Regions from separate parts of the Rossellomorea sp. DUT-2 genome, predicted to be linked through region 1. Evidence: a T-box and tRNA genes for the amino acid it is inferred to sense, from the RefSeq annotation. Region 1 holds a T-box; the other holds one or more tRNA genes.
The links. The T-box of region 1 lies ahead of argS (arginine--tRNA ligase). A T-box ahead of a tRNA ligase gene usually reads a tRNA of that ligase, here a tRNA-Arg.
Positions count from the first base shown of each region.

Region 1 (4,205 bases):
GTAGTTGGAATGTCAGAATAAAAAGAGAGCAAGGGGGCTTATTTGTCCCCTTGCTCTCTTTTTTTGTGATTAAACAGTTTGTTTTCTCTTCTTTATGACCAAGTATAAAAGATAAACGGCGATTAAGACGCCACCGGCTCCAAGTGTAAGAAGTGTAAAGTTCTCTTCAATGAAAGGTTTTGCTTTAGCTCCAAGTGCTAAGATGATTGCACCTTCAAGGAAGAAACGAATTCCTCTCCCGATAATCGACCAGATCACCAGTACTCTGATCTTAACACCTGAAACCCCTGCGAAAATGGTGAAAATCTTATAAGGGATAGGTGTCAATCCTGCAATTAAAAGAGCCATTGCTCCATATTTAGTAAAGTATTCCTCTACTTTTTGAATCCTTTTTTCAGAGAAGAAATGCACAAGAATCGGTCTTCCAAGTTTTTTTCCGATCAACCAGCCAAAAAGGGCACCGATAACGGAAGCGATCGTTGTATAAAGTGCATAAAGCAATGCGTTCTCCGGATTGGCAATCGCTAATGGAATCAGTAATACATCAGGTGGAATGGGGAAAAAGGATGAATCGGCGAAGGAAACAAGAATCAGACCCCATACACCATAATCCAATAACCAAGCTTCGAAAGCGTGAAGTAGTTCAGACATAAGTTCAGTAATCTCCTTTATTGATCAAGCGTAATTTTCGATTTTAATGGAACATAAGAAAGTATATCACTTTTCACAAAAGGAGTCATGAATTATCCTGTATGGATGAAACCACTTCACGGAAGTTTTGTAACATATACAATTGATGTAACTAATAACAAAGGTTGATAAAGCTTTAAGCGAAATAATTTCTCGGGAAATAGTGACAGAAATCTTATTTATTCTACATTTCTGAAGGAGACTTCATTCCCAATAATCGTAATCCTTCCGCGAGTACAGTCGAAACAGCGTGAACCAAGGCTAAACGGGAGGCCTGCTGGGAGTCTTCTGAAATGATTTTTGTTTTTCCGTAGTAACGGTTAAAGCTTTGTGCGGTATCGACTAAATATTTGGCAATGGTTGAAGGCGCATAGTGTTTCCACGCATTCTCTACCATCTCCGGGAATAAGCGTAACTGTTTAATCACGTCCCAGCTTTCAGCATCGTCAAGCCCCTCAAACGTCAATGGAAGGGATCCACCCGCTTTTCTCAGAATGGATTGAGCTCTGGCGTACGTGTATTGAATGTATGGACCTGTTTCACCTTCGAAGGTCAGCATATGTTCCAGGGAGAATTCAATGTCGTTCACCCGATCATTTTTTAAATCATGAAAGATAACGGCGCCTACCCCAACATCTTTCGACACCTCTGAAGCATTAATTAAATCAGGGTTCTTCTGCTTAATATTTTCTTCGGCCATATGAATCGCTTCTTGAAGAACCTCTTGAAGTAAAATGACTCTGCCCTTTCTGGTGGACATCTTCTTTCCATCTTTCAGATAAAGTCCGAAGGGGATATGTTTCATATTATCCGCCCAGTTAAATCCGAGTTTCTTCAGTACTTCCATCACTTGTTTGAAGTGAATGGTCTGTTCCTGTCCGACAACATATAGAGCTTCATCAAAGTCATACTGACGATGGCGATACAGTGCTGCAGCCAGATCTCTCGTAGCATATAGGGTGGCTCCGTCTGACTTCTTGATGAGGCAAGGTGGGAGATTCCCCTCTAAACGAACGACTTTCGCACCTTCAGAAGTTTCGAGAAGGTCATGATCTTGAAGCAATGTCACGACTTCTTCCATTTTGTCATTGAAGAACGCTTCGCCATTATAGGAATCAAATTCCACTCCAAGCAAAGAGTAAATCGTTTTAAAGGCATGAAGTGATTCATCTTTAAACCATCTCCAAAGCTCCGTTACTTCCTGGTCTCCATCTTCTAATCGCTTAAAGGCTTTTCTTCCCTCTTCCTCAAGTGAGGGATCCTTTTCTGCCTCCTCATGAAATTTTTTATATAAAATAAACAATTCAGCGATCGGGTTATCCTTCACTTTTTGTTGATCTCCCCACTTTTTGAATGCGACGATCAATTTTCCGAATTGTGTACCCCAATCACCGATATAATTGATTTTCTCCGTTGTGTAGCCGCATTTTTCGGCAATGGTAGAGATGGAATTTCCGATGACTGTAGAGCGTAAATGTCCCATAGAAAAAGGTTTCGCAATATTAGGGGAGGACATATCCAATACGATGGTCTTTTGCTTCCCAAATTCATGACTTCCATAATCCGTGCCTTTCGCCAAGATGGCTGAAACAATTTCTTTCCCTGCTTTCAATCCATCAAATCGGATATTAACATAAGGGCCCACAGCTTCTACTTTGCTGAAAAAGGGAGAGGAGAGGGCATCGGCAATCTCTTCGGCAATGACGTGGGGTGCTTTCTTCCATGATCTCGAAAGCCGAAAGCACGGAAAGGCAAGGTCCCCCAAATGAGAATGTTTGGGCGTTTCAATCAACTCATAAAGATCATTCTTGTTCCAATCGGACAGCACATGCGTGAGCCTATCGGCTACTATTGATTTCAAATCCATCATCTACACCTCCTGATAAAATCAAACACAAAAAAACCCGTCTCTATCCAACATAGAGACGAGTTTAGCTCGCGGTACCACTCTTATTCCCCAAAAGGGCGCTCATTGTATAACGGGAGATCCCGGTTTTTCTCTACTATCTTCGAGAAAAACTTCTCAGAAGTGCGGTTCATCCCAGGCTTCCCACCAGGCTTACACCATCCCCGGTTCGCTTTTGATCCACGTCGGAATTACTCTCTTCATCATAGAATATTCGTATATAATTACTATTATTTTACACATTCTGGAGATGAATGCAACCTGTAATTAAGAATCTTCTGATGAAAACATATACGTTTTATGGTGGAACCTCATACTGAATACAAGTCCGAGGGCCAGCATATTCCCCATAAGAGAGCTTCCCCCATAGCTGATAAAAGGAAGGGGGATCCCGGTGATCGGAAGTAATTGAATCGTCATTCCGATGTTCTGGAACACATGGAATGTAACCATACTGATAATCCCTGCGCATACATAGGCGTTGAATGGTTCTTTCGTGTCCAAGGCCGTTTTCGTCAGATGGTAAATTAACAAGAAGTACAAGCTGATCACGACGCTTGCGCCAATAAATCCGTATTCCTCCCCGATCACACTGAAAATAAAGTCGGTATGATTTTCCGGGATATATACTTCTCCATCACTGTAGCCTTTCCCGAAGATCTGCCCGGAGCCAATGGCATTCAGTGAGTTAATTAAGTGAAATCCTTCTAATTTTGCGTAGTTATAAGGATCTAACCAAGCATAAATACGTCCAAATTGATAAGGCTTTACATTTAAATATTTTTCAAGCAGCTCAGGGGCCCAAATCACAAGTGAAAGGATGATTCCCCCAAGCACGCCTATAGAAGCATATATCGGAACGATCAGCTTCCACGTAATACCTGAAACTAAGATGATTCCGGTCATGATGGCTAAAATAACAAGGGAAGTCCCTAAATCCGGCTGCTGCATAATAAAAGCAAGGGGAAGGAGAGTCGTGACCCCGATTTTCACTAACAACTGAAAATCTGTTTGCACTGTTTTACTTGGGTATAGCTCATGATGATTCGTAATGATTCGTGCCAGAGCAAGAATTAAGAACGTCTTCATAAATTCTGAAGGCTGTATCGAACCAAGCGGTCCAAGCATGAACCAGCTTTTGGCTCCGTTTCTGTAAGGGGCGATGCTTTCCGGTGAGATGAGCAATACTAGTAGCAGGAAAATCCCTGCACCGTATATGTACCAGGCAAGTCGCTTATACTGATCGGAATCAAGGAATAAGGCTCCACCAATAATAATTCCACCTACGACATACCAAAAAGCCTGTCTTATCACAAAGTTTGTCCCATATTGACCTGAGGTCTGGGCACTGCTTATTCCCATAGCACTGACGATAAAAAACAACATTAATAAAAAGAGAAGACCCCAATCGATCTTGTCAGCAAATCGCTGGCGAGTTTCCATAATCAATTCACCTGAATTTCTAAAGATTTCACATTCCTAGTCTAATAGAAATGAAGGGAAATTTCTACTCATGACCTGATAAAATACGGAAGTTCTGACGGGATGTGACAGGCATCAAACGACATTTGTCGAAATGAAATCAATGATAAAGCCTATAGGAGTGGGA
Region 1 is NZ_JBQPEO010000007.1:40,986-45,190, forward strand. Features, by position in the region: gene ACOSV2_RS20750 (diacylglycerol/lipid kinase family protein) at 1-21, shown strand, start outside; gene ACOSV2_RS20755 (YqaA family protein) at 70-651, opposite strand; gene argS (arginine--tRNA ligase) at 875-2,557, opposite strand; T-box leader at 2,609-2,812, opposite strand; gene ACOSV2_RS20765 (FtsW/RodA/SpoVE family cell cycle protein) at 2,864-4,039, opposite strand.

Region 2 (4,205 bases), on a different contig from region 1:
TGCACTCCTGCAGGGATCTCGCTCCTATACCGGCTGGTTCTAATTCCTGCAGCCTATTAATATAGTTATCTAGTTGAATCACTTCCAAACCATGTTTATGAATGAAGGATTCTTCGTCTACTCTTAAATATCCATTGTCATCCAAGCTGTATATTAATTCTTCCATTATCTTTCTTCCTGAAGAAGTAAGCGATTTCAAATTTAATTGAACAGATAGTGCATCCGCAAGGGACTTCTTTGGTACGGATACATATTCATACCAATCCACCGTGTTTTCGTGATTTCCGGCATTTCGTTTAAACGTATGAGGCTCTCGTTGATGAAGGGGATCTTGCTTTGGCGGTTCTAATTGTATAAGGGGATTCTCTAATTGCTTAGCTTCTATATAAGCATTCAGTTCCATCGTTGAATATTGGAGGATGGTGATGGCTTGAGAAAGCTGCTGTGTCATTTGAAGTTTTAATTGTTGATTTTGAAAAAGTCCTGCTTTCAAATTCATGATTCGTAACCTCCCATTCATTTATTCTACAATAAAATTGGTGGTTCGTTAATGGGAATTCGTTGGTAGTTGGTGGGTTTGTACTATATATATGTCTTTTCTCTCAAAAACTTTCACGAGGATAGCAGTAGTTGATTTCCGCTGCAGGTGCTCGCTTTCCGCGGGGCGTGAGTTGAGCACCTGCAGCGGAAATCAACTGTCAGAGTGTGGGTGTTCTCCATCCATCTCAACACCAATCTCTTAATATATTCAATAGAAACTGATAACAAAAAGCCCCCTGGAGGATGCCACAATTGAATATCATTATAAGATAAAGATTCTCGGAAAGTTGAGTTATTTAGCAGATTTACTTACTAGTGAAGAGCGATAGATGCCTTCGGATATTTCTCCCGGTTTAATTCGAGTCTTATTGTAGAGAGAATCAAAGTCCGTAATCTTGTACTCTTCTCCTAGCTTTAGCATTAATTGAGCGCATGCTTTAGCATCATCTGCAGCATGATGGTGATTATCTAATTCGATTCCAAAATAAGTACAAATAGATGATAGCTGATAGGCAGGAAGACCCTTCACCATTTTTCTGGACATTTGATATGTGCAGAGAAATTGGTTGTATACGGGCTTCATTTCATAACGAGCTAAATTATCCCTCAAAGCGTATCCATCGAAGGAAAGATTATGAGCAATCATCAACTTATTCTCTATTTTGTCCTTGATAGAATGATAGAAAGCATCGAACGTCATCGCGCCTGCAACATCTTGTGGTTTAATTCCATGTATTCTGATATTAAACCTATCAAATCCTTCTTCCGGATCGATTAATTGGTAAATGGACTCAACAATTTCACCATTTTCTACAAACACCATTCCGACTGAGCATATACTGTGTCTTGCACGATTAGCCGTTTCAAAGTCAAAAGCTACAAAATCTTTCACACGAATCCACCATCCCGGTTTTAGATTATTCTTCTTTGCAATATCAACGAGTTTCCTCTTCTTTTCCTCACCTCTAAATATTCTGGTGCAGGGCGAAACACCTTCTTGCAAAACCAATAAATCTCAACAAATAAATCTTTATTACCTTTTTGTAACCTATGTATAAAACACAAAACTGATCCGGCACTTCCTCAAAATAGGTATATTATATAATTATACAATATATAGAATTAAAACACCCTTAATCTCAGAAACGAAAAAAGATGCCTCCACAAATTAATAACTTGTAGAAACACCTTCATATCAGTATTACTGGTACGCCCTCGGAGGGAATCGAACCCCCATCTCAAGAACCGGAATCTTACGTGCTATCCGTTGCACCACGAGGGCATGAAATGAATAACCGTCACGAATACATATTATAAGCCAGAAAATGCTTGTTTGCAATAGATATTCTCGTTTATGTCTTTTTTAGATTATCCATTAATATCTTTTAAAAAATGCAGTGGGAAGTTCTTTGTAATTAGTTAACTCTTCAAGATCTCCTGTACTCTTTATCAATCCTATTAAAGAACCACAGAGTGTATTGAAGCGGAAGGCACTTGACTCCTGCGGGAATAGCGGGAAAGTACGAAAAGCGTAGGCGGCTCGCACAGCCCCGACAAGCATAAGATGAATGGGCCTAGAAGGCGTTCTTTGCCTTCTTGGCCCATTTAGCTTATGACCTCGAGGGGCTAGCCGCCGGAGCTGGAAAGTTGAGACCCCACAGGGCAAAGCCCGAGGAGGCTCAACTCACGCCCCGGGGAATCTTGTGCCTGTAGCGGAAAGGAACGGTCTATGATTCACTCTATACTGTTTTAGAAGGTAGATACATAATTCACTGAAATTGATCTTCTACTAACTTAAATAACAACAAACTTACCACATTACCCCCGTTTAAAAAAGGAATGAATGGGTATCATGTAGAAAGGATTTATATACAGGGTATTAAAGGAAGCGTTTAGTTTGACCTTTATTGACCATGGGTGTATGATAACAGTACAAAGTGAATAAGTAATTCAGAAAAATAAAAAGGATTTCTAAGGAGGAACGAGGATGAATTTAATTCCTACAGTAATTGAACAAACAAACCGCGGTGAACGTGCGTATGACATTTATTCACGTTTATTGAAAGACCGTGTAATCATGCTTGGAAGCGGAATTGATGACAATGTGGCAAACTCCATTGTAGCACAACTTCTTTTCCTTGAATCTGAAAACCCGGAGAAGGATATTTCGATTTACATAAACTCTCCTGGCGGAAGCATCACGGCAGGTATGGCTATCTACGATACAATCCAATACATCAAGCCTGATGTACAAACGATCTGTATCGGTATGGCTGCTTCAATGGGTGCGTTCCTTCTTGCAGCAGGTGCAAAAGGTAAGCGATTAGCCCTTCCAAACGCTGAAGTGATGATACACCAACCACTTGGTGGAGCTCAAGGTCAAGCTACGGAAATCGAAATCGCAGCGAAGCGAATTTTATTCCTTCGTGAAAAACTGAATCAGATCCTGGCTGATCGCACAGGTCAACCACTTGATGTGATTTCAAAAGATACAGATCGCGATAACTTTATGACAGCTGAAAGAGCGCTTGAATATGGATTGATCGATCGCATCATCACTCGTAATGATATGAATAATAAGTAAGAATACTGAACCCCCTCATGGATTCGACCATGAGGGGGTTTTTATTTTACTCTATTTCGATCGTATTTCCTCAACCGGTACTAAAATCTCACCGTTCATCCCTTTTTTCAACATCTGATGTAAAATCGTTTTAGATAACTTACTAGGGTGATATGGTTTGACTAAATAATCATTGGCTCCCAGCGTAAGTCCTTTTTCTTTTTCATCTAACGCCGAAGAAATGATAATCGGTACTTGGGCAAGATGTTGGTCCGATTTCATTTTTTCAAGTACATCCCATCCCGACATGCTGCCCTCGAGCATAATATCGAGGACAACGGCATCAGGCTTCGATTCCTGCATTTCCATCAAGGCCTCATTTCCTGACGGGGTGTGCTGCACCTTGAAACCACTATCCGACAGCTCTGCTTTCAGTAAGGATGCAAGATTGATATCGTCTTCAATGACGATGATATTCATCCCATTCCCGCAGTGTTCATCCTCTTTAAAGGTTTGGATGGTCACGAGAGGTAAGCGGATGGTAAACACGCTTCCTTTCCCCTCCTCTGATGAGACAGTGATTTCCCCATCATGGGTCTCGATGATTTCTTTCACAATGGTAAGACCTAAGCCCGTGCCTCCAATTCTTCTGCGGTCGGAGTTGTCCACACGATAAAATTTGGTGAATAAGTTTGGAATCGCATCATTTGGTATGCCTAGCCCTTCATCTCTTATATCTATGAGAATACTATCTTCTTCTTCCCGTAAATAAATCGTAATGGTACCCCCATCCGGAGAATATTTGATGGCATTGCTGATCAGATTGGTGAATGCCTGAGACAATTTATCCCGATCTCCAAGGACGATCGTACAATCCGTCTCCCTTGCAATATTAAAAGAGTGATGGGGTGCATTGACCTTTTGGGTATCGATCACTTGCTGCATGATCGGGACGACATCCTCAAATCTCCTCTCGAAGGTTTGGCGTCCCGACTCCATGCGCTGGACATCAAGGAAATCGTTGATGAGGGACGTCAGCCGCTTTGCTTCTTGATAAATCGTCGTTAAATATTTCTTTGTTCTTTCCGGTTTTAAGTCCTTC
Region 2 is NZ_JBQPEO010000004.1:228,060-232,264, reverse strand. Features, by position in the region: gene rpoN (RNA polymerase factor sigma-54) at 1-499, opposite strand, end outside; gene ACOSV2_RS16430 (3'-5' exonuclease) at 833-1,432, opposite strand; tRNA gene ACOSV2_RS16425 (tRNA-Arg) at 1,751-1,822, opposite strand; gene clpP (ATP-dependent Clp endopeptidase proteolytic subunit ClpP) at 2,528-3,124, shown strand; gene ACOSV2_RS16415 (ATP-binding protein) at 3,176-4,205, opposite strand, start outside.
Region 2: it has a tRNA-Arg gene. The T-box ahead of argS (arginine--tRNA ligase) is inferred to sense a tRNA for this amino acid. The anticodon was not compared.